DNA from 4 places in the Brevibacillus sp. HB1.2 genome. Region 3 is predicted to be linked to each of the others. Evidence: predicted binding sites of a transcription regulator. Region 3 holds the regulator's gene; each other region holds the start of a gene.
What was found. The regulator Rex, encoded in region 3, represses fermentation and respiration genes when NADH is low (regulators of the CRP and FNR family bind a similar motif). The targets are predictions, from matches to a motif close to TTGTGAAATATTTCACAA.
Positions count from the first base shown of each region.

Region 1: the regulator Rex is predicted to act here: its motif matches at 5,187-5,204, upstream of HPY28_RS24800 (cytochrome ubiquinol oxidase subunit I).
Region 2: the regulator Rex is predicted to act here: its motif matches at 4,780-4,797, upstream of HPY28_RS10325 (helical membrane plugin domain-containing protein).
Region 4: the regulator Rex is predicted to act here: its motif matches at 6,442-6,459, upstream of HPY28_RS21615 (nitrate/nitrite transporter).

Region 1 covers NZ_JABMIU010000014.1:131,228-139,362, forward strand. Annotated here, with positions in the region: gene spoIIP (stage II sporulation protein P) at 155-1,894, shown strand; gene HPY28_RS24780 (pentapeptide repeat-containing protein) at 1,958-2,833, shown strand; gene HPY28_RS24785 (hypothetical protein) at 2,985-3,380, opposite strand; gene HPY28_RS24790 (sigma-70 family RNA polymerase sigma factor) at 3,509-4,093, shown strand; gene HPY28_RS24795 (hypothetical protein) at 4,083-4,838, shown strand; gene HPY28_RS24800 (cytochrome ubiquinol oxidase subunit I) at 5,308-6,723, shown strand; gene cydB (cytochrome d ubiquinol oxidase subunit II) at 6,713-7,726, shown strand; gene cydD (thiol reductant ABC exporter subunit CydD) at 7,726-8,135, shown strand, end outside.
Region 2 covers NZ_JABMIU010000003.1:474,009-482,143, reverse strand. Annotated here, with positions in the region: gene thrC (threonine synthase) at 1-776, opposite strand, end outside; gene HPY28_RS10345 (homoserine dehydrogenase) at 776-2,077, opposite strand; gene HPY28_RS10340 (ACT domain-containing protein) at 2,116-2,559, opposite strand; gene HPY28_RS10335 (hypothetical protein) at 2,745-2,897, shown strand; gene HPY28_RS10330 (NAD(P)/FAD-dependent oxidoreductase) at 2,948-4,126, opposite strand; gene HPY28_RS10325 (helical membrane plugin domain-containing protein) at 4,170-4,625, opposite strand; gene HPY28_RS10320 (PilZ domain-containing protein) at 4,916-5,581, opposite strand; gene obgE (GTPase ObgE) at 5,590-6,867, opposite strand; gene HPY28_RS10310 (Spo0B C-terminal domain-containing protein) at 6,881-7,465, opposite strand; gene rpmA (50S ribosomal protein L27) at 7,574-7,867, opposite strand; gene HPY28_RS10300 (ribosomal-processing cysteine protease Prp) at 7,875-8,135, opposite strand, start outside.
Region 3 covers NZ_JABMIU010000001.1:629,327-637,461, reverse strand. Annotated here, with positions in the region: gene HPY28_RS02770 (tetratricopeptide repeat protein) at 1-166, shown strand, start outside; gene dinG (ATP-dependent DNA helicase DinG) at 258-3,161, shown strand; gene HPY28_RS02760 (ComEC/Rec2 family competence protein) at 3,203-4,108, shown strand; gene HPY28_RS02755 (redox-sensing transcriptional repressor Rex) at 4,124-4,747, shown strand; gene HPY28_RS02750 (amidohydrolase) at 4,764-6,068, shown strand; gene HPY28_RS02745 (hypothetical protein) at 6,132-6,311, opposite strand; gene HPY28_RS02740 (hypothetical protein) at 6,445-7,149, shown strand; gene HPY28_RS02735 (cell wall elongation regulator TseB-like domain-containing protein) at 7,179-7,658, shown strand; gene HPY28_RS02730 (hypothetical protein) at 7,811-8,135, shown strand, end outside.
Region 4 covers NZ_JABMIU010000011.1:18,857-26,991, reverse strand. Annotated here, with positions in the region: gene HPY28_RS21650 (APC family permease) at 1-186, opposite strand, end outside; gene HPY28_RS21645 (hypothetical protein) at 396-1,286, opposite strand; gene HPY28_RS21640 (YdeI/OmpD-associated family protein) at 1,414-2,007, shown strand; gene HPY28_RS21635 (DUF2785 domain-containing protein) at 2,087-2,908, opposite strand; gene HPY28_RS21630 (sigma-70 family RNA polymerase sigma factor) at 3,172-3,747, shown strand; gene HPY28_RS21625 (hypothetical protein) at 3,737-4,807, shown strand; gene hcp (hydroxylamine reductase) at 5,083-6,378, opposite strand; gene HPY28_RS21615 (nitrate/nitrite transporter) at 6,524-8,023, shown strand; gene HPY28_RS21610 (Crp/Fnr family transcriptional regulator) at 8,107-8,135, opposite strand, start outside.

The DNA.
Region 1 (8,135 bases), on a different contig from region 3:
TCACTATTTTCAGGAGATAGAATGATCGTGAGGATATTGCTGTTTTGAGAGCAAAAGATGTCAAAACATGAAGGAATATGCGGACGAATCGAGAAGTTCTTTCTATTAGCTGGATTTTCCAAAAATACGAAAAAAACAGAGGGGAACGAGGAACTTGCTTTTACGAGTAAATGTCAGCTTGCTAGCTGTTTTCTTCCTGATTTTGCTGATGCCTCTGTCCATTGCGCGAGCGGCCACCCATGTAGACGTGGCGGTCGATCAGTTAAATATTCGAAGCGAGCCAGGTACGACTACCCAGATCGTCGCAACACTCAAAAAAGCCACGCGGTTGCCAATCACCAAACAGCAAAAAGATTGGACTCAGGTAAAGCTGCCGAACGGCAATACCGGATGGGTCAATAATAAGTATGTGAAGATGATAGAAGTTCCACAGATCAAATATGTCAAAAGCAATGTGGACATGCTGAATGTTCGGGCAGAACCAAATGCCACTGCACAAATTTTGCAGATCCTCGACAAAAACGGTGTGTTTTTGCAAATGAGAAAGCAAGGGGAATGGGCACAAATTAAGCTGTCTGATCAAAAGAACGGCTGGGTGAAAGCCAGTTACTTGACGGAGACAACGGTACCAGCGTCAAAACCACCCCAGGTACCAGCACAAATCCCAGATCCGACAACAATTCCAGCACCGCCCCCGCCCCCTCCAGTACTCCCATCCAATACAGGAAGTGGATTCGAACAAGGGACAATCGTATTGACGGAAGGCTATGAAGTTTATGCGCAGCCAGATATTCTTGGTACCGTCATTGGTGAAATCCATGGAGGGATGACAATCAATCATTACGGATATGCAAATGGTTGGTACACCATTAACTTTAACGGGACCTATGCCTATATCTTCAAACCAATGGAACAGACTGGGGCAGTACAGCCACTGCCGAATCCAACACCGGGGGTACCAGCGACTTTGCCAACAACAACGCCTCCCTCTGTACAAGAACTACAGGTTCGCGTCAAAAATCCTGATTCTAACATCCGCAACGGTCCCTCAACCGATCATGCCATAATTGGAAACGTTCAACCCGGACAAGTATTCCCGGTTGTGCAAACAGTAGGAGACTGGTACATCATCAGGCTGGCAGACAATTCGACCGCCTATATCGCGGGGTGGATCGTAGAGAAGATTCAACCAGCCGGTACTCTGCCACCGACAGGAGCAACGTACGAGTACAACAATGGGATGATTGGAAACGAGAAAGTGTATATCTATCACACCCATAACCGAGAGTCTTGGCGAAATGTTGCACGGAACCAACAAGGGAGCTCGGTAGATGATCCTGAGATCAACATCACGCTTGTGGGGAAAAGGTTGGGCGAGCTGTTGCAAGCAAGAGGCATTTCGGCAATGGCGAGCCGGGACGATTTCGCTCAGAGATTGAGGGAACAAAATAAAAGCTACTCGATGTCTTATTCCGAGTCATACAAGGCGGTAGCGGCTGCGGCTGCAACCAGTCCGCACTTGCAGTACATTTTCGATATTCATCGGGATAGTGATGAGCCACGCAGCAAGGTAGCGATCACGATTAATGGCAAAACCTATTCCCGGATGCTGTTTGTAATTGGAACAGCGAATCCGAACCATCTGGCGAACAAAAAGCTGGCGGAAGAGCTGAACGCCCGTCTGGAAGCTTCTTATCCCGGTTTGTCGCGAGGGATTATCCTGAAAGGTTCAAATCAAGGGAACGGGGTGTACAATCAGTCCATTTCAGAGGGAGCCCTGCTTTTGGAATTCGGTGGTACGAACAACACCTTGGAAGAAGGCTATAATACAGCAGAAGCCTTTGCTGAAGTCTTCGGGAATTACCTGATCGAATCTCAAATCGCATTTAACTAAAATTAGCACGATTCTTTTCGCCAGGAGCGAGAGAATCGTGTTTTTTTCCAGGAGGATAATTTTATGGCTACGCATCAAGAACACATACACGCGACTGACGATAACAGTAGGGGTCATCTTCAAGGCGACTGTGAAAGCTGCTTTGGCTTGTGCTGTGTGGCATTGCCTTTTGCTGCTTCCTCTGACTTTGCTATCAATAAAGACGCAGGCAAGCCCTGTAGTAACTTACAGGCAGACTTCCGGTGTGGTGTTCACACAAAGCTGAGGAAGATAGGCTTTCGCGGTTGTACTGTCTACGATTGTTTTGGAGCTGGTCAAAAGGTGTCTCAAGTCACTTATAGCGGCCAAGATTGGCGTAAAGAACCCGGATCAGCGAAGCAAATGTACGAAGTATTTCCGATCATGTGGCAGCTGCATGAGCTACTCTGGTATATAACGGAGGCGTTGACCAAGCAAGCTGCTCAGTCACTCCATCCTGCATTGAAGGAAGCGTTGGAGGAGACACAGCGCCTGACGGATCACAGTCCTGAGGACATCCTGAAGCTGGACATCGCTTTTCAACGAGCAAAAGTTAACGAACTATTATTGCAGACAAGTGAATTGGTACGTAAGGACGCGGTTACCAAATACAAAGCGGGTAAGCAAGGAAAAACCTATGGCCGAGGCGCTGATCTCATCGGTGCCAAGCTCAAAGGCGCTGATTTACGAGGAGCCCATTTGCGAGGCGCTTATTTGATTGCTGCTGATCTGAGAGGAGCAGATTTGCGGGGAGCTGATCTCATTGGTGCAGATTTCCGCGATACAGATGTGAGCGGAGCGAACTTGACGGAGACGTTGTTTCTCACGCAGGTTCAGCTCAACGGGGCGAAGGGCGATGCAAGCACCAAGTTGCCACCTTCGTTCACGCGTCCACCGCACTGGGATATATCCAAAGCATGAAGATGTAAAAAGCAGGATGTCATTCGCTGACAACCTGCTTTTTGCTAGTAAAGGGAGGGAACTAGAATTGGCCGATTAATTGAAGAAAAACAAGGCGCTGGCGATTTCTGGGAATCCAGTCATTTGATTACCTCCAAGTCCAGATGCATTTTTACAAGTTTGGATTTGAATGCAACCCAACGATTTCGATTACTTCGACTACCGCTACCCTTTTCGGACCTTCCATGAAATATCCGATCACCCCAAGCTCAACTCTTTTAGTGTGCACCTCTTTACGCATGTGAGGGAAAAGAATCCACATGCGTGCAGTTCCTTCTAAAGGAACAGGGCTAGCGCTATCTAAAATGATCTTTCCGTTAGCATCCTCAAATTCAGGGTGTATGGCAAAGATTCCTGTTATTCTTATGTCATCTCCATCGTAAGAAAAATCACTTCGATATCCTTGAAACGGTGTTGCTTTTCTCCCGCCTTCATTTTCAGAGTAAAATCGATACTTTACTCGAAAATCAGGGTGGTGCTTCCTTATTTCTTCATACGGTATCCACATGTCATTTCATCCGATCTTAGAAAAATATTGTTAATACATTTCAGCTTTTTCCGTATTAACTAGCGTGAGTCTCACAACCAAACAAATTGCGCAATTTGTTCATTTCATGTAGAAGGGAGGGGAAGTAGTTGGAGATCGCTCAAGTGAACACAGGCATCTGTCAAAACGAAGAAAACGATAGGCAAACAGAAAGCATGTCGACCGAAACGTTTGCCCAAATTTACGGTGCGTATTACAAGCGCGTCTACAAATATATTTGCTATCGGATCAACAATCACTATGCAGCCGAAGAAATATGTAGCCATGTGTTTGAAGTTGTTATTTCTAAATACAGCAGTTATTCACCTGCTAAATCAAACTTTGAAGTCTGGTTGTTTGCAATCGCCAGAAACGCAGTGACAGATTACTTCCGCTCACAGAAAAAAAGAATGAGTTTTTCACTGGATTCTATTTTGGATATGGTCCTGCCGAAGTCATCTCCGGAAGAAATTGTGATCAAGGGCGACAATCATCAAGCGGTATTTCAAGCACTGGCAAAGCTGAGTGACAAAGAACGCAATATCATCGCCATGAAATATGCGGCTGGACTAAAAAACGCGGAAATCGCAGACCTGCTTGGTGTCAGCGGTTCAAATATCGGCGTCGTGCTCTACAGATGTCTAAAAAAGCTACAAAAAGAATTGCAAAGAGGGGGCTTCCACTATGAAGAGTAAGCATGATCTAGACGATTTTCGTGAACTCACCGACTTGCTTACTGATCTGGAGCTGGATGACACCACTCCAAAAGCCAACATATACAATCGGCTGAAATTCAAATTGGAATCAGGAAACATACAACCAAATGATAACAAAAAGGACGGGATCTATATGAAAACGAATAAATGGAAAGCTGCCACAGTTAGTGCTGTTGCTGTTGTTTGCCTTTTAGGTGCATTCTCGACTACATCATTTGCCCAAGGAATGCTCCAGACGATCCTGGCACGCTTTCAGGTTGGGAACATGGAAATTACCCAATACGATAAAGAGCTGCCTGCTGCCCAGTCCAATACCCAAGGAATCGAGATACCGACAGAACGTAAGGCCCCCCCACAGATGACATTGGAAGAAGCACGTGAAGCCAGCAAAATGGACTTTCCCTCACCGACATGGTTGTCAGAGCATTATTCCTATAAAAACACGGTCGTTCATGGCGAGGGTATGGTAGAAATTCAGTATGAAAAAGAGAAGGAGTTTATTTCCTTGATGATTTCAAACGGTGGCGAAAATGGCATCAGCACGACAGAGGGTGTCAAGATCGAAACCATTGCCGGGAAAAAGGTGTTTTTCGCCAACGGAATCGTGATTTGGGAGCATGAAGGATTCACGTACGAGTTGTACCAGATGGCAGAGAAGGGCTTTGATGCTGTGACCATCGGCAACATAATCGAATCCTTGTCAACGAAATCCGCCCAAAAATAAGCGGTTGTTAGCACAATTTCTCTTGGTGCTTTGTTAACTGAATAGGGGAAAGATGGGCCCGTAAAAGGGTCCATTTTTTCTACGTACGATAACTGCTGAGATATTTTAAAAGAAAATGAATAAATTACACATTAAATGAAATAAGTAGAGGCGCATAAGTCTAGCTCAAATCAAGGGAAAATCCGAAACAGTCACAGACTGTTAAAAATCATGTAACGAATCGGACACCCTCTAGGGTCAAAAGTCCTGCTACAATTATACATGACCGGAAATATACAGGGTAAAACAAAACAAAGAACTCTCTCACGAAGATGAATGCGAAAAGGGGGTTACAAGAGAGAGAATCAATTGTGAATTTTTTCACATATATTTGTGATTTTTTTCACAAAGTCGCCATAAATGCTGGTTTCCCCACTGGTATAATTCCGGTACATAAAGGCCAAAGCGCGAATAGAAAGGGATCTTGTACATGGATATAGTGGATTTGGGACGACTTCAATTTGCGATAACAACTATCTTTCATTTTGTTTTTGTGCCGATTTCCATCGGGCTGTCATTATTAGTAGCCATTATGGAAACGATGTATGTGATAAAAAAGAATGACTTGTACAAAAAAATGGCCAAGTTTTGGGGAACCTTTTTACTCATAAATTTTGCTGTCGGGATCGTGACAGGGATTATGCAGGAGTTCCAATTTGGGATGAACTGGTCTGATTTTTCACGATTCGTCGGCGACGTATTTGGAACACCGCTAGCGATTGAGGCCCTCTTAGCATTCTTCCTCGAATCGACTTTTATTGGACTATGGGTGTTTGGTTGGGATCGTTTGTCCAAAGGTGTGCATCTCGCATGTATTTGGCTCGTATCCATCGGAACGATTCTTTCGGCTCTTTGGATTCTGGCAGCCAACTCGTTCATGCAGCAGCCAGTCGGCTTCGCTATCAATAACGGACGTGCAGAGATGGTCGATTTCTTCGCGCTCCTTACCAATGGACAATTACTATATGAATTCCCGCATACCATTTTTGCGGCATTTGCGACAGGTGCCTTCTTGGTAGCAGGTATCAGTGCTTGGAAGCTGTTGAAAAAACAAGACGTTACATTCTTTGTGCAATCTTTCAAAATTTCGATCGTGGTAGCATTGATCTCCTCACTTGCTATTGCTCAATTCGGTCATGGTCAGGCACAGTATTTGGTTGCTACCCAACCGATGAAAATGGCAGCGAGTGAAGGGCTGTGGGAAACAAGCTCAGACCCAGCTCCTTGGACGGTTTTTGCAACGATTGATCCAGAAAAACAAGAAAACGGTTTTGAAATAAAAATTCCTTACTTGCTTAGCGTCCTGACGTACAACTCACTTTCAGGTTCTGTACCGGGCATGTTGGAATTGCAGGCAGAGTATGAGAAAACCTACGGTCCAGGAAACTACATTCCACCAGTTCGGACGACTTTCTGGAGCTTCCGCATCATGGTAGCGGGCGGTAGTGCAATGATTTTGCTGGCTTTATACGGGGCATATCTCACTTTCCGCAAAAAGCTGGAACAGCCAAACAAGCGGTTCATGCAGTTGATGGTTGCGGGTATTTCACTACCATTCATCGCAAACTCAGCTGGGTGGATCATGACGGAGGTAGGTCGTCAGCCCTGGACGGTATTCGGGCTACTGCGTGTTGAAGATTCGGTTTCGCCAAGCATTAGTACAGGAGCGGTATGGTTCTCTCTTATCGCCTTCACGACAATTTATCTAATCCTGCTTTGCCTCTTGGCTTATCTGTTTGCTCGTGTGGCGAAAAAAGGACCGGATATGGATAGTCATGAGGAAGTAGAGGATTTACAGCTTCAGGATCCATTTGATCGTGTAAGGAGTGAACGTTATGGAGCTTAATGAACTGTGGTTCCTGCTCATTGCCGTTCTATTTACCGGATTTTTCTTTCTCGAAGGCTTCGACTTTGGTGTAGGTATGGCGACGCGCCTGCTATCACGAAATGATTTGCAAACCCGGGTTTTGATCAATACGATTGGCCCGTTCTGGGATGCCAATGAAGTTTGGCTGATTACAGCTGCTGGTGCGATGTTCGCAGCGTTTCCGGAGTGGTATTCCACGATGTTTAGCGGGTATTATCTCGTGCTTACGCTGATTCTGCTTGCGTTGATTGGACGCGGGGTAGCATTTGAATTTAGAGGCAAAGGGAAAGGTGAGGCTTGGAAAAAGACGTGGGACGCAGCGATTCTGATTGGAAGCTTTGTACCGCCGATGTTGTTCGGTATGATCTTTGCCAGCCTGGTGAAAGGTGTGCCGATTGATCAGAATATGGAAATGACTGCGGGCTTCTCTGACATTGTGAATGGTTACTCGTTGTGGGCAGGAGTGACCGTTACAGGACTATGCTTGCTGCACGGCCTGAACTTCATCTCGCTGCGCACGGTAGGCGAGTTGCGTGAAAAATCACGTGTACTGGCGGCAAAGCTGTTGCCGATGCAAGCGGTTCTCATGGTGGTGCTTGTAGGGTGGACATTCATGGTAACCGATCTGTTTGAGCGCCAGGGTGTTTTGTTGACAGCAGCTGTACTCTTGGGTGTTATCGCTTTTGTACTGGCTCGTTACTACCTGAGACAAGGCAGGGAAGGATGGGCTTTCGGGATGACAGGTACGATGATCCTGTTGACGTTCGTCTCGATGTTTATCGGTTTGTTCCCACGGGTGATGGTCAGCACGATTGATAGCGCGTTTGATTTGACCCTCTATAATGCAGCTTCGAGTCCATACACGTTAAAAGCAATGACCATTGTTGCAGCAGTGCTTTTACCGTTTGTGCTAGCCTATCAGGCTTGGAGCTACTTCGTTTTCCACAAGCGAGTCACTGAAAAGGATCATTTGGAGTACTAATGGACAAGGAATTGTTCCGATTACAAGGAATCCGACCGGTTATGCTGCTGCTAGCCGGTCTTTCCCTCCTACAAAGTGCGGCGATTATCGGTCAGGCACTGCTTTTGGCGAAGTCGATCGCGATCTTGTTTGAAGGTCAAGCGGTTCAGATGGCGTATCAGCCGCTTGCACTGTTTTTGGTCACGATAGCTGCTCGTCATACCATCGTTTGGCTGCAAAAGAAAGTCGCTGGCCGTTTTGCTGAAGCATCTAGTGAGTCTTTGCAAGGGAGAGTTCTATCCCGATTGTTCGAGCGTGGTCCACGTTTTGCCGCCAGTGAAGGAAGCGGAAAGATTGTTACGCTTGTCCTGGAAGGTGTAGATCGTGTACGTACTTACCTGGAGTTGTCTGTTCCACGTACGCTAGATAT
Region 2 (8,135 bases), on a different contig from region 3:
GAAATGGCATTCAAAGCACCATCCTTGCTCGCCGGGTTACCAATGCGAATGGCTGTCGCAATCGTTTCAGGGTTGGCTACTGGTTTGCCATGAACCAACGGCGCTGCTCCCGCTGCCTGGAAACCGTACATCTTAGGCAAGCGGCTCGATTTTTTGGCTGCAAAATATTCCTCGAAGCCTTTCCAATATGCTGTAATGTTTCCTGCGTTGCCAACTGGGATGGCCAAAATGTCAGGTGCGTCCGTCAGCGCATCGCACACTTCAAACGCCGCGGTCTTTTGTCCCTCGATCCGGTAAGGGTTCACGGAATTCACCAGTGTAATCGGTTCTTTCGCTGTGATTTTGCGAACGATATCCAGCGCTTCATCAAAATTACCGTCAATCGCGATGACTTCTGCACCATAGGCGATAGCCTGAGCCAACTTGCCTAACGCGATATTGCCGTTCGGGATCAGGACGATGCAACGCAATCCTGAGCGTGCCGCATACGCCGCAGCTGCTGCTGATGTATTTCCCGTCGAAGCGCACATGATTGTGTTGCTTCCCTCTTCTACCGCTTTGGCTACAGCCATGACCATGCCTCTATCTTTGAAAGAGCCAGTCGGATTGAGCCCCTCGTACTTGACGTACAGCTCCACCCCCAATTGTTTGGAAAGATTCGGAGCATGGATTAGGGGTGTGTTTCCTTCATGCAAGCTGACCAGCGGAGTTTTTTCTGTGATCGGGAGAAATTCCTGATAACGTGCCAAGATGCCAGACTGTCGATCAAAAGCCATTATTTGTCTCCCCCTTCTACACGGTAGCAGCTCTGCACAGTTGATACGATATCCATCTGCTCCATGAAAGCCAGTACCGCATCCATGTCACTTTTTGAGGACAGGTGTGTAATCATGATAATCTCCGCTTCACGTCCGTTGTTGAACGGTTGCTGGATGACCTGCTCAAGGGAAATATTTTTGTCTGCCAATAGCTGCGTAATTTGAGCAAGAACACCGCGTTTATCTGCAACTACGATGCGCAGGAAGTATTTAGAGAATTTTTCGCTGTCTTCTTTCAATACTTTTTCTTTGTAGGGAGCAACCATTCCGCGTCCATTCACTCCTAGCTTTCTGTTTTTGACGACAGTGACCAGGTCAGACACAACGGCGGTAGCAGTCGGCATTTCACCTGCGCCCGGCCCGTAAAACATGGTTTCTCCTACCGCTTCCCCATGTACGTACACGGCATTAAAGACACCATTTACGGAAGCGAGTGGATGGGATTTTGGAACCAGAGTCGGCTGCACACTTACCTCAATCGCCTCTTCGTCACGACGAGCCAGGCCGAGCAGCTTGATTTCGTAGCCCAGTTGTTTGCCATAAGCGATATCTTCCTTGCTCACGGAGCTGATCCCTTTTACGTCCACATCTTCGAGCTTCATCGGTACACGGAAGCCCAGTGTTGCCAGAATCGCCATTTTGCGGGCGGCATCAAAGCCCTCCACATCGGAGGTTGGGTCCTGCTCCGCGTAGCCCAGTGCTTGCGCTTCTTTCAATACCTCACTATATTCTGCGCCCTCTTGACTCATTTTGGTCATGATGTAATTGGTCGTCCCGTTGACAATCCCCATCATTTTCGCGATACGGTCTGAGGAAAACCCCTCTACTAGCGCACGCAAAATTGGTATTCCACCAGCCACGCTTGCCTCGTAGAAAACGTCACAGCCCTTTTCTTGAGCCTTCTCTAAAATTTCGGCTCCGTGCAACGCCATCAGATCCTTGTTGGCTGTTACTACGTGCTTGCCTCGTTCGAGTGCACCCAAAATGTACTCTTTTGCAGGGTGAATGCCACCAATTACTTCTACGATGACTTCAATTTCTGGATCATCCAAAAGACTAGCAGGGTCTGTGGTCAGCGCGCCCTCCATGGATGAAATATTGCGAGATTTTTCCGCATCCTGAACAAGAATACGGGAAACCTCAATACTGAGGCCGGTTTGCTTTTGCAAATCCTCCTGATGCGCTTGAATGATGCGTACTACACCAGTCCCTACTGTTCCAAAACCCATTAATCCCAATTTAATGCTCTGCTTCTCCATGTCTCTCTCCCCTGCCTTTTCTTTGATTGTTTTTTTGCTTAGCCTCTACCGACGATCATCGCTTTGCGAACGCCCGGGATCAGCTGCAAGCTATCCAAAAACTCCGTGCTAGATACGCGAAGATTAGCCATATCGACTGACATGGATATAGTAGCAATCCCTTGAAGTGGTATCGTCTGATTGATGGTCAATACGTTTCCACCTTGATCTGCTACATATGTGAGCACTTTGGACAAGTAACCTGACATGTGATCCAAAGAGAACGTAAACGTCATAATTTTTTCGCTCATCATCGAATTGAACGGAAAAATGCCATCTTTGTACTTATAAAAAGCACTGCGGCTCAATCCCACCCGTTCAACCGCTTCGTTCACAGTATCCACTTCGCCGGATTCCAGCATCTTCTTGGCTTCAATCGTTTTGGCAATCGATTCTGGCAGGATGTCAGATCGAATCAAGTAGAATTTTTCTTCCTTTTTCATGCGTTGTGTCCTCCTGAGAAAAACAGTTGTTTCTTCATAGAGGACATTATAACGGAAAGCATGGAATGTGACAATCCTTATCCGTCACTTTTTTTCATCGGATCACATTTGGTTTACTTTGATTACATGAGGGGGAGCTTCTTCGCGCACAATAATGCGTATCGTATGGAGGAGGTGAAAGACAAATGGCCGGACGTGGAAAGTCAGATAAATCGGAGCGCCGTAACAATCACCCAGCTGGTAAGCCAAGCAGTCTCGAACAGTTTGGCAATGACATGCGGGGCAAAAAGATGGCACAATCCCCAAACGTGATTGAAGATCCAAGCGGAAACGGATAAACAAACACAAAAAACCCGGGATACCATGATCCCGGGTTTTCCTGATTCGATTAGTATGCCAAAGAGGACAGACCGTTGATATGAGTCAAGTAGCGAACGTTACTCGCTTCTTTCATCAAGGTTGCAGGCAGACCTTTCAGCTTCAGTTGGCTTGCACCGATTGTTCCGATCGCGTCTTTACGGCCCAGGCTACCCAATGTACCGGAGAATACCGGTTTGAAGGTATCCATTTTGGTGCCGTTGAAGTGTGCGAAGAGATTGTGACCTACTACTTCGCCCATTTGCCATGCCAGTTGCGCAGTCGGAGGGTATGGACGACCTTCTGGCCCCATTACGACCGCACTGTCACCTGCAAGGAATACATCAGGGTGAGAAGTGGATTGCAGGAATTCTGTAACAGTTGCACGTCCGCGGTTTACTTCCACGCCGCATTCAGCCACTACGCGATTTCCTTGTACGCCACCTGTCCATACCATTGTTTTGGTTTCAATGGTACCGCCATCTTTCAGACAAACTGTGGTTTCTTTCATTTCCGTTACAGGTACGCCTGTCAGGAACTGAACACCGCGTTTTTCCAAACTCGTTTTCGCACGTTCAACCAGGTCAGGAGCAAAACCAGCCAAAATGGATGGACCTGCTTCTACGCAGTAGATGGATACGTCTGCAAAGTCTACGCCGTGTTTGTGGCACAGATTTGGCAACATATCAGCGAATTCCCCAACCAGCTCGATACCGGTCAGACCGCCACCACCTACAACGAAGGTAGCATCTGCTTTATTTTTGCTCGTCTTGTATTCAATCACGCGCTCTTCGAGGTGTGCTCGCAGACGATTTGCTTCTTCTACGGACTTCAGTGTAAAGCTGTACTCTTGCAGACCTGGGATTCCGAAGAATGCGGTTTCACTACCCAGCGCAATCACCAAAGCATCGTATTTGATGGACTCGCCACTCCCCAGTGTAACGCGTTGGGAGTCGAGACCAATATTTTCTACCGTGTCTACTACGAGGTTAATCTCTTTGCCACGCAGCAATCTTTCCAGAGGGAGCGCCACGTTTTGTTCAGACAGGTTTCCTACTGCCAAGCGGTGCAGTTCCGTAATGATTTGGTGAGTAGGAAAACGGTTTACCACCGTGATCGACGCTTCTTCAGCCGTCATGTATTTACGTGCAGTCAATGCGCTGAGCAAACCGCCATAACCGCCGCCTAGAATCAGAATATGCTTCGCCATGCCCAATCCTCCGTCCTTGTCTTACATTCCATAATAAAAAATACTAGCGTTTTTGTTGTTGACGTTCTGCTGATACTTCCAGGAATGCTTGTGCGAAACGCAAAGTTTTTTGTACTTGCGGATCCTTGAGCATTTTGAGAATACCGAACAAACCGATAGTAGACTCTTCAACATGAACACGGTCATTGGCTTCAATGGCTGCTTGCGCAATACCTTTCGCTTTATCAGAGATCGGTTTTACGAACTCTTCCATTCCGCCTTTGATGTCGTCGATCAACACATGATCATTTGCTACTGTTTGTACCAAATCATATGTTTTGGTCAAAAGAGTTGTCAGTTCTGCCAATTTAGGCAGGTTCGCCACCAATACGTTAAGTGACTCTTGGATTTCTGGTTTCATCAACTGATCGAGTACATCTTGTTGCTGCGCTGGTGCCAGAGTTGCAGTGCTTGCTACTTCAGCAGCAGCTTGAGCTTGTTGCGTAGTTGTTTGAGACATAAAAAAAACGTCCTCCTTTGCTTTGGAATAGAGGCCTTTTATTCTCGATGCCTGTTCATACGAGTAACGGCCGCTATTCTCCCTGAAAATCCGGTAAAAAATTGCTTGTAACATTTTTCACAAAGTTAAGCAGAAAACGGATTCGAATAATAAAAAGTGAATGATTTCACAAGTATTTATTCAGGAAAGCGTACACAACAAATCATGAAGTGAACAGGCTCGATGTAGAACTCTATGTACTCTACTATATACCTTCTTCACAGGAACATCAAAGGAAAAAAACCGCTTCCTTAGGAAGAAGCGGTAGTTGAGAGCTTTTTATAGTAATCTTTGATGAGTTCATGGTGCTTTTCATTGATATCCGTAAAGATTAATTCAATGATCGATTGTTTGTCTTGGAACGTTTTTTCCACGATTTTCGCCATCATGACGATCTCCTGCGCTTGCTTCGGTATCTTGAAAGACAAGTGGAGAAAATCGCCCTTCGACACATAACCGTCCGTTCCCAAAACAAGACGGGTAGGAGAAAATTTCAGCAACACTGCCTCGCCTTTTTCTTCGATCGGTCTAGCTCCCATCACCTTGTAAGGGACAGAAATACCGAGATCTGGGGAGATGGGATCCTGCTTGCGCTTTTGTGTAATTTCTACCCCTATACTAATCGGAATCATCCCTAAAAGCTTGATCGGCCAAAGCGTTTGCTCTGAAACTACTTCCAAATCAATGGTATTCACTGCCGCATTCGTTTCCCAACGAATGCGTACAGTTGATCCGAGAAGCTCTGCTTTCGTTTCAGGCTTCATCTCGTAGGAAACTACGAGATAACTGCCCTTTGCATGTTCAACCATAACTTGGACAGGTGTCTTCACCTGCTTGGAGATGATTAGCGGTAGCATCGCACCGCGTTGGAGTCGTTTATCCCCCAAAAATGGGTTCAGTGATGGGACATCAATCATGGTTTTTGTCACTCCACAAAGTCAAACTCTAATTTGCCGATCCGAACGGTATCCCCGTCTTTTGCTCCCAGCTTGCGCAGAGCATCATCTACACCCATAAAGCGCATTTGTCTTGCAAAACGCTGGGCTGCATCATAGCTGGTCAGATTGGTCATGCGTACGAGCTTCTCGATCTTTTCACCGCTGACAACAAATACTTCGTTATCACGCGTAATCTCGAATTCCTCTGGTTCTTTTTCTGCTCGGAACACCACGCGCTCTTCCACTTCCGCAACTTCCTCGACAGCAGGCTTGTCCGGAATCGTCGCCAAGGCATCCCCGATCGCATACATCAATTCTTGTACGCCTTGACGGGTTGCAGCAGAGATCTCGTACACCTTCACATCTGGAACCTTTTCCTTGAAAATACGCAGGTTTTCCTCTGCTTCTGGCAGTTCCATTTTGTTCGCGACTACAATTTGCGGACGATCTTCGAGCTTCAGGTTATACATAGTCAGCTCTCGGTTGATCTGCAAATAATCCTCGTATGGATCGCGTCCATCTACCGCTGCCATGTCAATCACATGAACGATCAAGCGCGTACGCTCTACGTGACGCAGGAATTGGTGACCAAGACCCACACCTTCATGCGCGCCTTCAATCAATCCTGGCAAGTCAGCCATTACGAAGCTCTGCTCGCCCAAGTCCACAACACCCAGATTCGGTGTCAGCGTCGTAAAGTGGTACGCCGCAATTTTTGGCTTCGCCGCTGTTACACTAGACAGCAAGGTGGATTTTCCTACACTCGGATAGCCAACCAAGCCCACATCTGCAATCAGCTTGAGCTCCATGACAATGTAACGCTCTTGACCTGGTTCTCCGTTCTCCGAGATGTGTGGGGCTGGATTCGAAGAGTTGGCAAAACGAATATTGCCTCGTCCACCACGTCCGCCTTTTGCGATCACAGCACGTTGACCCTGCTCCACGAGATCGACAATCACTTCTTTAGTATCATCATCAATGACAGTTGTTCCCGGTGGCACGCGCACGACCATATCTTCCGCGCCAGCTCCGTGCTGAGATTTGTTGCGGCCATGCTCTCCGCGAGGTGCTTTGAAATGTCGTTGATAGCGGAAATCTACCAGTGTACGCAGACCTTCGTCCACGACAAACACGACATCTCCACCTTGACCGCCATCTCCACCCGCTGGACCACCCAGCGGTACGTATTTCTCCCGGCGAAAGGAGACAGCTCCATTACCACCGTCCCCGCCTTTTACATATACTTTTACCTGATCGACAAACATGGTGTCACCTCTTTCATTCCGCGAATGGGATCACCAAATTCAGGACCCATTCTTCTTCCGTATGTATCCACTCGGTGACCTCCACCGTACTCTGTTCGCTTTTACGTATCAGCTTTTCCAATTCTTCCATTCCGGATGCACGTAGTACACCGGCCAGGTCAAAACGAAAATGAACGCCACGCTCATCCATTTGCAAGCTTACCTGCATGCTGGCTGCTTCGTAGCCGCTCTGATCTACATGATCGTTCACTGTGCATAATATCTCTGACACCAACTGGAACAAGTCTTGCTCGTTCAAAACTACTCGCGTGAGATCCACATGATTGCACACGTCTACTTCTAAAAGCAATTCATTGTTCAGTGCATTAAATGTCAAGAAGAAGACGGACAACAAGGAGCTATTCAATCGGGCAACCATCGATTCCTGCATCGCCATCTGTGCAATGCGTTTCAAATGGGCCTCTCCTTGTTCAGTACGGTTCAAATGCAAATAGCCGAGCAGAACCTGAACGTGGTTCAACCAGTCATGCCGCTGCCTGTTCAGAACGGTCAGCAGTTGGTCTGTCTGATGCGTAAACAGCCTCCGCTCGTCCCCCATCACATTCACCCAAGTCGATAAGAATATCTTTCCCATCTATTGTACCATAAAAAAGAGCCGGACAAAAAGAAAACCCAGCTATATCGCTGGGTTTTTCTTAACAAATATTTACGCTTCAGAAGCAACTGGCTCGATCACAACTTGTTTGCGATCACGGCCCAGACGCTTGAAACGAACAACACCATCTGCAGTTGCAAACAGAGTGTCGTCTCCGCCTTTCATTACGTTCGCACCTGGGTAAATCTTTGTTCCGCGTTGACGAACGAGAATGTTACCAGCAGTAACGAATTGCCCGTCGCCACGTTTCACGCCCAGACGTTTGGAAATGGAATCGCGACCGTTCTTTGTGGAACCTACCCCTTTTTTCGATGCGAAAAACTGAAGGTCCAAGTTAAACAGCATGTTCATATCAGACACCTCCCTGCCATTTATGATCATTTACTTTTACGTATTTGCCGTAATTCGCCTCAACCGACAAAAGAGCAATAACCATGCTCTCTGCCAAAAGCTGTTGTTTCTCTCGTGCAGTCTCATCATCCGAAGAAGAAAGGCTCCACTTCAAGAACCCACCGCCTTCTTGTGCGACAGCGACATCAGGAGTGATGCCCGTCAAAGGTTGGATGGCGTTTAATATACCAAAGCTGATGCCTGATACAGCAGAACAAACGAT
Region 3 (8,135 bases):
TCTGGGAAGAATCGCGGTTGTGGAAGAAAATTGGCGCCTAGCTGAACAATATTTTCAACGGGCATTGCCATTCGCAGAACAGTTATGGGAAATCCCCATCTATCTGCAATTATGCGCAAGCAAGCTCGGTCAATCAGAAATGCAAACCGAGCTCGTACAGCCTTAAATGTACAGGAGAGCAGGAATATTTCCCATCGTTGCCGAATGTGAATGGGTGCGGATTGAATGTTTCCGCCCAGGTTACGAGGTGACAACGTTTGAATCGATTACTAGTTGTAGATTTTGAGACGACGGGAAGCCATCCACGCCAAGGGGACAGCATCATTCAGATTGGTGCCGTCGCAATCGATGATGGGCAGATTACCGAGAGTTTTTCCACCCTGATTCATCCAGGCCAGGATATTCCCCCATTTATTACCCAATTAACAGGGATTACCAATGAGATGGTTGCAGATGCTCCTTCCTTGGAAGAAGTGTTTCCAGATTTCTTGCGTTTATTGGACGGGCGAGCTTTTGTTGCACATAATGCAAGCTTTGATCTCCAATTTTTACAAGAAGCCCTGCTGAGCCAGGGCTATTATGCGTTTGACGGCTACGTACTTGATACAGTGGAGCTATCCCGTGTTCTGTTGCCGATGCAAAATAGCTACAGACTCGGAGAACTGGCGTCTGAGCTGGAAATCGAGCACGATAATCCCCATCAAGCAGATAGCGATGCACTCGCAACGGCGCAGCTGTTTCTCCACTTGCTGGATATTTTAAAGAGACTGCCTCTCGTGACCATCCAGCGCCTGCAGATGCTCGTTTCTTCGTTTCGCTCTGATATCGAGGTTCTTTTACGTCAGATCGAGATGGAAAAGCTCATAGAGCTGCCAGAGCTGGATGGAACGCCAACCAAAACGGATTCCTCAGACATGTGGGATGTTTATCGCCAGCTGGCTCTTCGGAAGCGAGAAGAAAAATTAACAGCCTCGCTAAAACGTTCCCATGTCGATGCGACAGTGACCAAAGCGTTTGCTGACCAGCTCGAGGATGTCTTGGGCGAAAACGGGCACATGCAGGCGAAAATGTCGGGATATCAACGCCGGGATGCTCAGGAAGCGATGATGCATGCGGTCTATGAGGCCATGGAGGATGGTGCCCATTTATTGGTAGAGGCAGGGACAGGTACGGGAAAATCATTAGCCTATCTCTTACCGGGGATCATTTGGGCTCATCACAATCAGCAGCAGCTGGTGGTCAGTACCAATACCATTCAATTGCAGGAACAGTTATTCCATAAGGAAATCGCTACCTTGCAGGAGTCTCTGCCGTTTTCCTTTACAGCTTCGACGCTAAAAGGCAGAGGAAACTACTTGTGCTTGCGTAAATTTGAACAAGCCGTGGACGAGCCTGTAGAAGGAAGCAGCCAAGAAATGCGCTTGGTCAAAGGACAGATGCTGACGTGGCTCACGCAAACCGTAACCGGTGACGTGGAAGAGCTGAGCATGCCTCCGAGTGGCCAACTGCTGTGGCAACAGGTAAAAAGTGACACGAGCTCTTGTTTGAATCGGGCTTGTCCCTGGTTTAGTCGCTGTTACTATTTTCAGGCGAAGGAACGGGCTCGCGATGTCGATGTACTCATCGTCAATCACGCCCTTTTCATCAGCGACTTGCAAGCGGAAAATAGAATCCTCCCTCCGTATGAAGTTGCCATCGTCGACGAGGCCCATCATTTGGAGGATGCCGCGACACAGCATTTAGGCAAACAGTTTTCAACCACGCAGCTTCTTTTCTTGTTAGATCGTGCATCAGTTGAAGAGAGTGGGGCAATTTCCCGCTTCGCAGAAGAGCTGCAAAGCTGGATGCCTGCGGTTGAAGAAGATGTCGCCACAAAGCTTCTGGAGTTGAGAAAACAGTCCGCTGCCTTACGTGAGAAAGCGCAGCAATGGACACAGCTCTTGTATGCATGGGCATCAGACCGTGCGGAGGAGACGACGGACGCCGGACGTGAGACAGTACGTTATCGGGTCGAATCATTTGTAGGTAAGCACGAGAAGATACGTAAAGTAACCAAAAAGCTGATAGAAGGGATGACTGCATACGCAGCGGGCATCGAGCAGCTTTTGCGAACGACTCCGCAAGAGGAAAAGCCACCATTTGTCGTACGCAGTCTACTGACAGATTTATTCGGTCTCATCAAAGACTGGCAAAATGTTGTGGAGCTGCTTCACTTCTTTTTACTTGAGCAGGATGGCGAGTATGTATATTGGATGGAAGTAGAGTCCCGTACAGCTCGCAAGCAAGTTCATTTGTCAGCAGCACTCTTGAAGGTTGCCGACTCACTGGCAGAACCGCTTTTCGCGCAGAAGCGGAGTCTGATCTTGACATCAGCCACTCTGACGGTCAAAAACAGCTTCTCGTACATCAAAAGCCAGTTTGGTCTCGACCAACTGCCCGAGGAACGAGTGCGTACCTTGTCACTGCCATCGCCTTTTCATTATGAAGAGCAGGGATTACTGTTGATTCCATCTGATTTCTCCGCACCAGGCAAAGAGAGTGACCACACGTATTTGGAGGCGGTCATTCAAGGGTGTGTTGATGTGGTACTGGCTTCGAAAGGAAGGACGCTGATTCTATTCACCTCCCACTCGATGCTTCGACTTGTTTACCAAGCGATGAAGGAACGGCTTGCGGATGCTCCAGAACCATATACGCTATTCGGTCACGGAATCGATAGCAATAATCGGAGCAAGCTGGTTCGTTTGTTCCGAAGCATGGAGAGAAGTGTCCTGCTTGGGACGAGCAGCTTCTGGGAAGGTGTCGATATCCAGGGGGAATGGCTGAGCAGTTTAGTCATTGTTCGCCTCCCGTTTGCTCCACCCAATCATCCTGTGTATCAAGGAAGGGCCGAGCTTTTGAAGACAGAAGGAAAAAACGCTTTTATGTCCTTGTCTCTTCCACAAGCCGTTCTGCAATTTAAACAAGGGGTGGGTCGATTAATTCGCCACCACTTGGATCGTGGGGTCGTGATCGTTCTTGACACGCGTGTGGTTGAGTCGAGATATGGACGCTCATTCCTTCAATCTTTGCCACCATTTCAGATCGAAAGCGGTCCATGGCCAACGCTTCGAGAACGTATAGAGCCATTCCTTAGTATGCAATCCCTGTCAGATTCATAAAATGAAGCAATAGTCTCATAGGGATTAAGGTGATAAAATAAATGTTATGGAAAAAAGAGTGGCGTTGGTGGATTGTAGTTCTTAGTGCGATTTTCCTTTGCGCATGCTCGATTGATAGCCATTTGTATTTGCAAGAAGCAGCAGTGAAGATAGATGACCCGTTTGAAACAGAGACAGAGCAGGAATTTTCGGGTCTCATTATCACCTACTTGGCACTTCCGCATGGTGAGAGTACACTTTTGAGAATGCCAGGCGGCAAAACGATGCTGATTGATACGGGTACGGCAGATGATTGGCCCGTTCTCTCGGCACGCTTGGCAGAGCTCAAGATCACACGGCTCGACTATGTCGTGTTGACGAACGACCAGCCTGAGCATATGGGAGGCTACGCTTCATTGAGCCAGCAAGTGCTTGTAGATGCCGTCATTTTGCCCAAACTGATCGCATCATCGCTTCGCCATGTCGCGCTGCTTCGCTCCAACCAAAAACAGATGGAAGCAGAGCAAGGACAAGTACTCACTCTTGACCAAGAAATCTCCATGGAAGTTTTGCTCCCGGATGAACCGTTATTTTTATCGCCTCAGAACAATTCTCTCGTTTTTCGATTGACGCACGGTCAATTGCGATTTTTATTTATGAGCGCCGTGAATGAAAAAGCAGAAGAGCGACTGTTGGAACGGAAGAATGACAGACTGAAGGCGGAAGTCCTAAAGGTAGCAGGTCAGGGGAGCAATCAAGGCTCTTCGCAACCGTTTCTGACGCAAGTCGATCCACAGGTCGCCATTATTCAGACAGGCCGATCACGGGATCAAATGAAAGACGGTCAGACGGAAGTCATGGAGCGCTTGGGTGAGTCATGGGCCGAGACATACGTTACCAGCGACGACGGTTCCATTACCATTTTATCGAATGGAAAAGAATATCGGATTTTGAAGCAAAAGAATTAGGGGGGAAGACCGAACGTGGCAAAACACGAAAAGATTTCAGAAGCGGTCGTCCGTCGTTTGCCGATTTATCTGCGTTACCTCAGTTATTTGCAGCAAGTTGAGGTGACCACCGTTTCCTCCCAACAGATGGGCAAGAATCTTGATGTGAATCCTGCCCAAATCAGAAAGGATCTTGCAGCTTTTGGTGATTTTGGAAAAAAGGGAATCGGCTATGATGTCGATTATCTGGTGGAAAAAATCCGTGAAATTCTGAAGCTAACGGATGAAATCCGTGTCGCTTTGGTCGGAGCTGGGCATTTGGGCCATGCCATTAGTAACTACAACGCTTATTTGAAAGATAACATGCGGATTGCGGCCATCTTTGACAATAATCCAGAGAAGCAGGGCAAAAAAGTCGCAGGTATACCTATTCAGCCTTTATCAGAGCTGGAAGAAACAGTCGTCGACAAGCAAATCAAGCTGGCGATTATTACGGTACCGGCACCTGCAGCGCAATCCGTATGTGATCAGTTGACTCAAGCGGGTATCAGGGGGATCTTGAATTTTGCCCCTACGACGATTCGCGCAGGAAAAGATGTTCGCATTCACTATGCGGATGTGACGTCCAACCTGCAAAGCTTGGCCTACTATTTGACGTAAGAATGGAGTGTATACTATGAAAAAGACGATCCTCATTCACGCAACAGTCATTACCGTTAACGATACGAATGAAGTCATTTACGATGGTGCCGTAGCATTCGAAGGCAACAAGATTACGTATGTGGGCCCAACTCCTGAGGACCTGTCGGAAGCGGGATACGATGAAGTCATCGATCAAAAAGGTGATTACATACTACCTGGCTTAATCAACACGCATGGACATGCTGGTATGTCCCTCCTACGCGGTTATGCAGATGATTTGCCGCTGCAACAATGGCTTGAAGACAAAATGTGGCCATTGGAGGCGCAATTCACGGGAGACACAGTAAAATGGGGAACCCAGCTGTCGCTAATCGAGATGATTCGTACCGGTACCACTACGTTTGTGGATATGTATGATCATATGGATGTCGTGGCGAAGGAAGTCGATACTGCTGGAATGCGCGCTCGCCTTTGCAGAGGGATGATTGGTCTGTGCTCCGAAGAAGAACGTCAAACAAAGCTGAAAGACGCGACTCTTTTTGCAAAAGAATGGCATAATCAGGCAGACGGGCGTATTACCGTCATGATGGCACCGCATGCGCCGTACACGTGCTCGCCAGAATTTATTACCCAAATTATCGAAAAAGCCGATGAGCTTTCCTTGCCGCTTCATATCCATATGTCTGAAACTGCTTGGGAAGTCGGTCAAAACGAGAAGGACTACGGGCTTCGTCCAGTTGCGCATTTGGAAAAGCTGGGAATGTTCAATCGTCCAACACTTGTCGCGCATGCTGTTCACCTAACGGATGAAGAAATCGACATTTTGGCAAAATACAACGTAAGAGTTTCTCATAACGTAGTGAGCAACCTAAAACTGGCTAGTGGTGTTGCGCCAGTTCCTAAAATGTTGGCAAAAGGTGTAAGCGTGTCCCTGGGTACCGACAGCTCTGCAAGCAACAACAATTTGAATTTGTTTGAGGAATTGAAACTCGCTGCGATCCTACACAAAGGTGTGAACAACGATCCAGTAGCAGTTCCAGCAGAGGAAGCACTTCGCATGGCTACTCGTTATGGTGCAGAAGGGGTATTCCAAGAGGAAACACTCGGAAGCATTGAAGTAGGCAAGCAAGCTGACTTGATCGTGCTGGATAGCCACCAAGCCCATTTCCACCCGGCACACCAACCGGTTTCACACGTGGTGTACGCAGCAAATGGACGCGATGTGAAAGATACGATTGTAGCGGGTAAATTCTTGATGCGTAATCATAAGCTGTTGACCATCGATGAGGAGCGCGCGATTTATGAAGCAAACCGCGTATTCCAAACGTTAAAACGGTAAAAGGCTCCTGTCAGGTGGGGGACAGGAGTAAGGCAGTGTAGGTGTAGGTAGGGGAATTGGATACTACGACGTTCCGTTGTTCATTTTTGCCACAGCTTTTGTCAGGAGATGATGGCGAAAATGAAGAGTGGGTGTGTGCGACCATTGACGCAAGGGAGACGACAATCCTGCCCAGGAGACGCGGTATTCCTGTAACAGAAACCCAAGTATGTCAGGAGATGTGGTTTGTTGCGAAGATGTCACGCGCTCACCTCCTCGGGGTGTATATGTAGTATGACCGCCCGACCCTAAGGTATGATTAGCAACTTTTCCGTGTCGTTCTAAAACCTTCCCGTATAGCATAGGCTAAAGACAAAAATGGGACAGGGGGGACGACATGTACATCCGGCCCAAAATGCTGTGGTGGCTCATTCCTATCCTACTCGGTCTATTTCTCCTTGGGATTGTATTGGGGACAGTAAGTCGATCAGCCAATACAGACAGCACTGATACTGCGGCTGCGGTCAGACAAACAGCAGGAACGGAGCAGACAGCGACGACGGTAGCGGAGCTTTTGGAGCAGATCACGAAGGACGAGGAACGCTCATTTCTGGTATACATGCAGGATCAGACCTTGCATGGGCGATATCAAAATGAGCAATTTCAGCTCACAGGAGAAATCGGTGGCCACCAGCTTGAAATAGCCAGAAAAGATGGGCAACCAGTATCGGTGCGAATTGATGGCCAGATAAAGGATCATGCCGCACTGCCGTATGCGATGTTCACCCCGCATGAGCACGCAGTATTGCTCAAGGGAGTTTTGCAATCGGTTAGTCCTGAACGCCTTGAAGATACTGCAGGGCAAGGATGGAGTGGATATCGGATAGCGGTTCCACCAGAGGAAGTCTCTTCGTTATTATCGATGTGGTTAGGTCCATCCTTCCCTATTCAGGATTTGTCTTCGAACGTAACAGAGGGAATGAAAGTCAATTACCAACTATGGTACGAGTCAACTACGGGGCAGCTTCGCCAACTGGAGCTGGATTTGCAAATGCAAACGGCAGTTGGAGTGAAGAGAGACCAGCTTCGATTCCGATTGTAATGTCAGCCACGTAAAGGAGTTACTTTGCTGTGTTAGTACGAATTATCCTATCAATCGTAGCCGTCATTTTACTTACGGGAGCTGGGTTCGCCTATCACCTGACGGCTTCTGTAGCAGGAGAGCGTAATCAATTTGAGGAAACCGTTCGTCAGTGGGTCCAGGATCGCACGACAATCACGGAGATTGAATCCATTGATGAATATCGAGGCAAGGAGAGCTACGCTGTCGTCATTGGGAAAAATAAGGCGGGTACACAGGTTGTAGCATGGATGACCGATCAGAAAGTTAGTTTCGATCGAATGGATCTAGCTGTTCCTAAAAAGAATGTAGAAGAGGCGGTTTACAAGTCATTCCCGCAATCGGAGATCACTCATTTGGTTCCTGGTCTCGAAAACGATAAGAAATTTTGGGAAGTCACTGTCAAAGACAAAGACGGTCGTTTTCACTATATTCACTATGATCTATTCACAGGTGCTTTGTTAACCTCGTACGTGCTCGCGCCAACCTAATACGCTAGCTTGACGACAGGCCTTTTCCTTATGGGAGAAGGCCTGTTTGGCATTCCATCCAACATCTGTATAAGAAATTGATATACTCATATGATATACTGGGGACGTTGCAGAGAGAGAAAACGAGAACGATATTTATGGGGGGAGTAGCCGTGCAGTTGAAAAAGAGCGCAATTGGATTATCTTTGGTGGCAACCTTGGCACTCCTGTTCGGAGGATGGTTCTTGTATCAAAAGATGGAGATTGAGGAGCCAATCCGTGCAGAAATTGGACAAATGCAGTCCGCCACATTGGGTAATTTGGAGATCAGCAAAGATAAAATTCAAATAGATGTAACTGTTACAAAGCCAGACACGTTTCCAGCAGAATATCGCAATTTGCTAACGGAAACACAAAAGATCGCAGGGGAAAAAGAAGTGGTCATTGACATAGACAATCAGTCGACAGCGATGAATGATATATGGCAGAGCGGTCAAT
Region 4 (8,135 bases), on a different contig from region 3:
GTACCACATCGCTACTGCACCCAAAGTAATTAACACGAGAAGAATCTGTTCTGTACCGTAAGCGACAGAAGAAAGAGCATCAGATGAAAGAACCGCCAAAGCCTTTACTTTATTTAACTTTTCTTCGGCAAGTTCACTTGATTTCATAGGTCTACCGAGTAAAAATCGCTTGAATTCTGAGATCATGTGTATTCCCCTATCTGACATTTCTCGTTAGTTTTCCCACAGCTACAAAAAAATGAGTCCATTTCTTTGTTTCCCATGGATTGGCAACTATGTAAGTAGGTAGGCTAAAAAAACGGGTTCTTGTCCTTTAGCTTCATGCTTTTGGACAAAACCCGTTGCAATCATGTAATGGGAGTCTTTTACAGGAATGACTCCTCGGAACAAGTCATTCACAGAATACGTTGAAACAATCGAAAATCGGGTGGACTGCACCCTGCCATACGGTAAAGTCTCAGATAACTGTACGCGTATTTATAAAAATGGCCATGTCTGCTTTCAGCTAACGCCTGTTCCCAGTAAGAAGGTTCTAATGGATTCAACTCGTTTGCCGTAACTGCCGACTCAGATTCAACCCGATTTTCCTCGAGTGTATTTGCATAAGCCAAGAGGTTGATTCTTGCGTAAAAGGCCGGATCGAGATTGTCGTGTACATCATGGCGATAAGCTTGTTTCATTTCTACAATGGCGTGACCATGCGTAAGGATATGCCCCAACTGCATATCGCCTTTCTCCATTTGCACCGGTCTCTGAAAGTTATGGAGTAAGTCAAGCACAGTCTCCGGAGTCAGCTGCAATCTTACACCAGTATAAGGTACGCCGTCAGGATCAATGACGATATTCTCTCCATTCACAGTAACAAAACCAGGACCTGATGCTTGGAAACTACCAACAATTTTCCCCATGGCATCAAACAATTCGGCAGTTGCCGGAATAGCGGAACGAGAGAGCATGCTCAGCAAATAGAACGTGTAAATCACGTCATGACCAAGCGCATGGCATGTTTGGTTCTTTTGGACAAGCAGTCTCATCATTTGAGCAGGAAAGTCCTCGTATTCGTTGTTTGCCCGATACTGCTGTTCGTTTGCATGTTCTTCCACAATTTTATCAAGATTTTTACGAATCAACTCTTCTAACTTGGCAGGTACAAGTTTTTCTTCCAAGAGTTCAGTCAAGGCGATAACTGCACACGCCCAATGTCCTTCCCACATATTGCTTTGTGACGATTCGATCATTTTTTGGCAAGCCCATTTCCTATAGAAATCGATATCCAAATCAATCACCTCTCAATCTGATAGAGCTTATTCTTTAAAAGAAGGAACCTGAATACATGATGATAGAATAATACAAATACCATAATGTCAAAACTAAAAATTGACATGACACCAACTAGATGAGAGGTGTTCCTTGATGACAACAAGTAAAACGAATCCTAAGGTTGATGAATTTTTAAGCAAGGCGAAAACGTGGAAGGCTGAATACGAGAAGTTGAGAAGTATTGTCCTTGACTGTGAGCTGACTGAAGATTTTAAGTGGATGCATCCTTGTTACACGTTTGAGAAAAAAAACATTGTTTTAATACATGGATTTAAAGAATATTGTGCGCTACTGTTTCAAAAAGGTGCCTTGTTAAAAGATCCAAATGGGATTCTCATTCAACAAACGGAGAATGTACAGGCCGCGCGCCAAATCCGGTTCACCAATGTGGACGAAATCATGGAAATGGAAGCTATTTTGAAGGCCTATGTTCAGGAAGCCATTGAAGTTGAAAAAGCTGGCTTGGAAGTGAGCCTGAAAAAGCACGAAGAATACATCATTCCTGAAGAATTGCAAATGAAAATGGATGAAATCCCTACCTTGAAAACTGCTTTTGAAGCATTGACTCCGGGACGGCAAAGAGCCTACATTCTTCATTTTTCAGCACCCAAACAAGCCAAAACGCGAGAATCAAGGGTTGAAAAATGCATGCAGCAAATTCTCGATGGAAAGGGATTAAATGATTAGTATATTTGATGAGGAAATGGTGAAGAAGAGGCGGGAGAACCGCCTCTTTTTTTGTTTTTGTATTCGTTTCATTCCTCTATCAGGAATAGTATACTTTTTCTATTTTATATAATGTCTGCTCGATGGTTGGGCAAAGATCGGCATCTCCTTTGTAAAATTTCAAACGAAAGTACAAGCTCTTCAAAAAATTCTTTCTATTGATTTTTTGTTTAAAGGCAGGCAGAAATTCGGAACTCTTATCTACATCTCCAAAACTTTGAATCCATTGCTCTACATAACTCTGGCTAAGCATTTTTCTATTCAGAATACTAACAATGGCTGTTACCATTCTCTCATCTTCCCCATCGGAGTAAATTCGATCGGTTATGGTCATCTTTTCGTAAACCAAATCGAGGATGGTTATGAGGTCACTTTTATCCAACTCGGAACATTGAGCTAAATCATCTAATGCATCCGCTGCATGGGCTATGGCATGAGCCCAACCTTTTTCTTCATCATATCCTCGGTAATCTCGCTCTTCACGTACGTTGAAAAATACTTTCTCTTTTATCGCATGGATGTTCTCTCTGGAGAGAAAGGGTGATTCTCTATGCCGCATGAGGAGTAGGGGGATGACTAGCATAGAGAAAGAGCGGGTAAAGACAGAGTCTGTATTTGTTTCACCAAGCTTAAAAAGCAAATGGTTTTTATCTAGAATGATTGGTATCAGTTGTTCTAGTTCATTTGCAGTTAGAGAATTACCAGGAATCCAATGTGATAAGGTTGTATAAATGAGGTCATCACGTAATGTGGCATCCAAAGAACCAATTTCATTCATCATTTCTACTACGAATTGAAATGTATCGGATGGTGTTTGGTAGCCATTTTCTTTTATGAATATTAGCTTTTCTTTTACATTCATTTTACATGCTCCCACTCTTTATTCTTCGAACTGACTTTGTGGCTTTACTTAGTGATTATTGTCATTTTAGATTTCGACATAAATAGGTTATCAACCTCCAAAACATGAGCAGTTCTGACTGTGGTGGGGTGAGATGTAGCAGTACGAGCACGCACAGAGATCCTAGGATACTCACCTTTTGCAAAAAAAATAAGAAGAGGACCGAACCTTTTTCCGAAAGAGAGACAATATAGTGTGTAAGCTTACTCAGGAGGGCCCTCTGAATGGAAAATGAAGAGATGTATCAATTACTTATAAAAATGAAAGAGGGTGATGAACAGGCATTTCATACAATGTATGATGCTACCTTTCAGGACGTATACCGGACCGTCTCCTTTCTGGTGGATCAAAAGCAGGATCGGGAAGATGTCATGAATGAAATCTATATGCAAATGTGGACCTCACTTGCTAATTACGATACGAACCGTCCTTTCCAGTTCTGGCTGCATGGCCTGGTAATCCGTCAAGTGCAGAGATTTCGGGTCAAGAGCTGGAGGAGATTCCGCATTTTTGAGCGGATCCGTTCCTTCTCCCGGGAAGAGTCTTATTGGGATGAACATACTGCGTTGATGGATGGGAGGAACCAACTGATATCCCAGTCCATACGAAAACTGACCGACAAACAGCGGACAGTGATTATCTTCCGCTTTTATCATGACTATACTCTTGAGGAAATTGCGACGTTGCTGGATATTCCGTTGGGTACAGTCAAGTCCAGATATCATGCTGGCCTCCAGGCGCTTAGAAAAGACTTCGGGAATCTCCCCCTGGAAAGGATGGAAAAGATCAATGACTATTGAACATAAAATCCGTGAACATCTGCACGAAGAGGCAGAAACGATGGAGTGCCCGCCGGCCATTTCCAAACGTATAGAACAATCCTATTCTCACTTTTTGCAACGAAAAAGGAGCGAAATAACGATGAAAAAACGTTTAATTGGTGGATTAGTTGCTGCTGCGATTTTGATTCCAACCGCTGCATTTGCGGCCCCTGTGGTGATTGACATGCTTACTCGAGCACCAATGACTTCTGAACAAGTCAAGCTTGATGAGGTTGGCAAGGCAGCACTTGAAAAGTTGTACAGCGCAATTCCCGAAGCAAAATCGTTTGAGATTATCGATGCGAGCTACCTTGGAGACTCCAGTGATTCAACCAAAAAGGTCCAACTAAGCATCGTCCTGCAGGAAAAAGGAGGAACTGGCAAAAAGCTTACTCTTCATACAAACGGTATTACGGGTGAGATTCAAGACCTGACTCAAGAGAATTGGGAGCCTAAGGAGAAGGCGCTCATTACTTTACCGGATCAGGAAATCCAGGCAAAGGTAGATCAGCTCATTGATAAATTGTATGGCAACATCAAAGATTACGAGGTTGCCATGGAGCAAATGGACAATCCAGATCAAAAAACATTTATCTTGAATTACACCAAGAAGGGATCAGAAGGATTTGAAGGAGGGGGTTACCAAGCATTTGTTCAAGGTAATACCATTAGTCTTTCTCCGGTAGCTCCTGCACCATCAAACAAGGAAGTAGAAGGTTATTTTTCTAGAGATGGTAAACCTGATTATACTGCTGATAACTTCTTAAACGATGAAAAACTGTTTTCTTTACTAAAAATGAGCCCGACAGAGTTAAAAGAAGAAATAGCAAAAGGGAAATCTGTTGTAGAGGTTGCAGCATCTAAAAATATCTCGAAACAACAAGTAATTGATGTGATCGCAAAAACACAGGCTGAAAGACAACTTCAAGATGGAAAAAATAAAGTAACAATCAGCGATGATTTACTGAAACAAATGATGAAAGCTGTTGAACCAAAAGTCATACACGTGATTGAACACAAAACGGAAACGGAATGGTAGAAATAACAAGTCAAGGTGAATGAGGTTTGAGCAAGCCGCAAAAAAATCGCTCGAACTCTACTACTTGCTACCGGATATAGACTTTAACGAGGTAGAGCAACCAAAACCGCGGCTTGTTTACCGCCTCAGCGGAGACAAAGGATTTGTCGACGCACATGAATCTTCCAGTCGTTGGGTGCACGAGCGAACCCAACATAAGAGATGCGAATGAAAAAAACGGCTGTCAGTGGTTAGTCTTACAACTAACCTTCTGCCAGCCGTTTTTTCTATTTTGCCTACTGAGTGATTCCCAGCATTTGATTCATATCTTCTTGGGCATCACCAATCAATTGGATATGGAACAAGTCTTGTAGTACTTGCAGAACACCGGGCTGAATGAACTCAGGCAATTTTGGGCCAATCCGTATATCTTGTATCCCCAGGCTAAACAGACCGAGCAGGATGGCAACCGCTTTTTGTTCAAACCAGGAAAGAACGATACTTACCGGCAGCTCGTTCACTTCACATTCGAAGGCTTCGGCTAATGCAGCTGCAATCGTAATGGTAGAAACCGAGTTATTGCACTGTCCCAAATCGATATACCTTGGGATGTCGGTACCTGGCACGATGCCGAAATCTACATCGTTAAAACGGAATTTTCCGCAGGAGGTAGTAAGAATGACTGCTTCTGGCGGTAAGGACGTAGCCAATTCACGATAATACTCGCCTCCCTTGCCAGGAGCGTCACAACCAGCGATGACGAAGAAGCGTTTGATCTTTCCTTCCTTGACTGCCTGAATGATTTCAGGGGCGATGCCGAGGACCGTTTTGTGATGATACCCGGTCGTCAATGTCAGTTCCGATTCGATGGAAGCCTCAGGAAGAGACAATGCTTTTTCAATGAGTGGCGCAAAATCGTTATCTACAATTTTCGTCACGTTCTCCAATCCGGTTATATCATACGAAAAGAAACGATCGGCGTAGCTGCCTCGAATGGGCATCACACAGTTTGTTGTAGCGAGTATGGCACCTGGAAATTTCTCGAACAATTGACGTTGATCGTACCATGCTTTCCCGATGTTACCTTTCAAATGAGGATATTTCTTCAGTTCGGGATAGCCATGTGCAGGCAGCATTTCGGAATGCGTATACACATTGATTCCTTTACCTTCTGTCTGTTTTAACAGCTCTTCGAGAGCAAACAGATTGTGCCCCGTAACAATGACACACTTTCCTTCTATTTTATTTTGCGAGACTGTGATTGGCTGCGGGACTCCGAAATGATCCGTATGAGCCCGATCCAAAAGCTCCATGACTTTGATGGCGGCTTTGCCTACTTTCATGGCCATTTGCAAATGTTCATCCAAGTTAAAATTCACATTCGTCAATGTAAAATAGAGAGCTTCCTGTGTAATCCCATCTACTTCAGGATCGATATAGCCTAGTTGACGAGCATGTGTTGCATAAGCGGCAATTCCTTTTAAAGCAAAAATAATGGTATCCTGAATACTCGCAAGATCTTCATTCTTTCCACAAACGCCGATGACCTTACAACCACCTGATGGAGTCTGTTCACATTGATAACAAAACATGTATAATCCACTCCTTCGATTCAAGATTTCGCTTTGATTATAAGCGGATTGCCTGGAAGGAGGCTGTGATTAAAATCACAACGGGAAAAAACATTGCCTCTTATCATAGTGGATGAAGAAGATTCCCAAGTTGAGGGGTGTTGTTATGGTACGAAAATGGCAGTTGCCGTTACAGACGTTAAGTCTTACGGTCGGTTTCATGGTATGGGTCATTCTGTCATCGCTCATGCCTTTTATCAAAGAAACCGTACCCATGAGTGCAAGCGAGGTGGCGTGGGTGACAGCGATTCCAGTCTTGCTTGGATCGTTGCTGAGAATCCCCGTAGGATATTGGAGTAACCGATTTGGCGCGAGAATATTATTTAGCATAAGCTTTCTCTTGCTGCTGGCTCCTGTTTTTTATATTAGCCAGGCGACCACTTATACAGATTTGTTAATCGGCGGGCTATTTTTGGGGATAGGTGGAGCGGTGTTTTCCGTTGGTGTCACGTCTCTCCCTAAATACTATCCGAAAGAGAAGCATGGTTCTATAAACGGAATCTACGGTATGGGGAATATTGGTACAGCGATAACCACTTTTGCAGCGCCAGTTCTGGCTAAATCGTTTGGATGGGCAAGTACTGTACAGATGTTTCTATTATTGCTTGCGGGATTCGCTGTACTTACCTTCTTGATGGGGGATAAAAATGAACCGAAGGTAGTGACGCCTCTTGGTCAGCAGATCAAGAGTGTCTACAAAAACGAAAAGCTATGGTTAATCAGTTTGTTCTACTTTATTACATTTGGTTGCTTCGTCGCTTTCACCGTGTATCTCCCGAATTTTTTAGTGAGCCATTTCCAATTGGATAAAGTAGATGCAGGTATGAGAACTGCAGGGTTCATTCTTTTGGCGACACTGGCGAGACCATTGGGAGGATGGCTAGGTGATAGGTGGAACCCCTTCAAGGCATTGATGATTGTGTTTGCCGGGCTCGCCTTGTCTGGTATTGTCTTATCGTTTTCGCCATCGATTTTAATGTATACGGTAGGGTGCTTGTTGGTAGCGATATGTGCCGGAATTGGTAACGGTGCTGTGTTCAAATTAGTGCCGATGTATTTCTCGCGACAAGCGGGGATTGTAAATGGGATCGTATCTGCCATGGGGGGATTAGGAGGATTTTTCCCGCCGTTGATCTTAACGCTGCTGTTTAATCTGACGGGGCATTACGCGATCGGTTTCATGGCTTTATCGCAGTTTGCACTGGCAAGCTTGGTCTTGGTGATGTGGATGTTTTATCAAGAAAAGCTGCAGCTCGCCGCCACCATTATGGAAAAGACGGGAGAGGCGATACTGATTACCGATACACGCGGAGTCATTAAAAGTGCGAACCATGCTTTTACGAAAGTGACCGGTTATGAGATGAATGAGGTGATTGGCAAGTCACCCAATATTTTAAAATCAGGCAGACAGGGTGCCGACTTCTATCAAAAGATGTGGGACTCGATCAAGAAGAATGGCTATTGGCAAGGAGAGATCTGGAATCGCCGGAAGAATGGGGATCAGTATCTCCAATGGTTAACGATCAGCGCGATTCTGGACGATGCAGGAGATGTTGAGTACTATGCGGGCATGTTCAGCGAGCTTGCGGAGCAAAGACATGGATAAAGAAGCTTGAATCACTTATGAAAAAAAGTCTTGGACGGACAAGTCCAGGACTTTTTTCGTGTAGATATGTATGTAGAGTTTGCTCACATTTGGCAAATATCAGGAGGGCAGT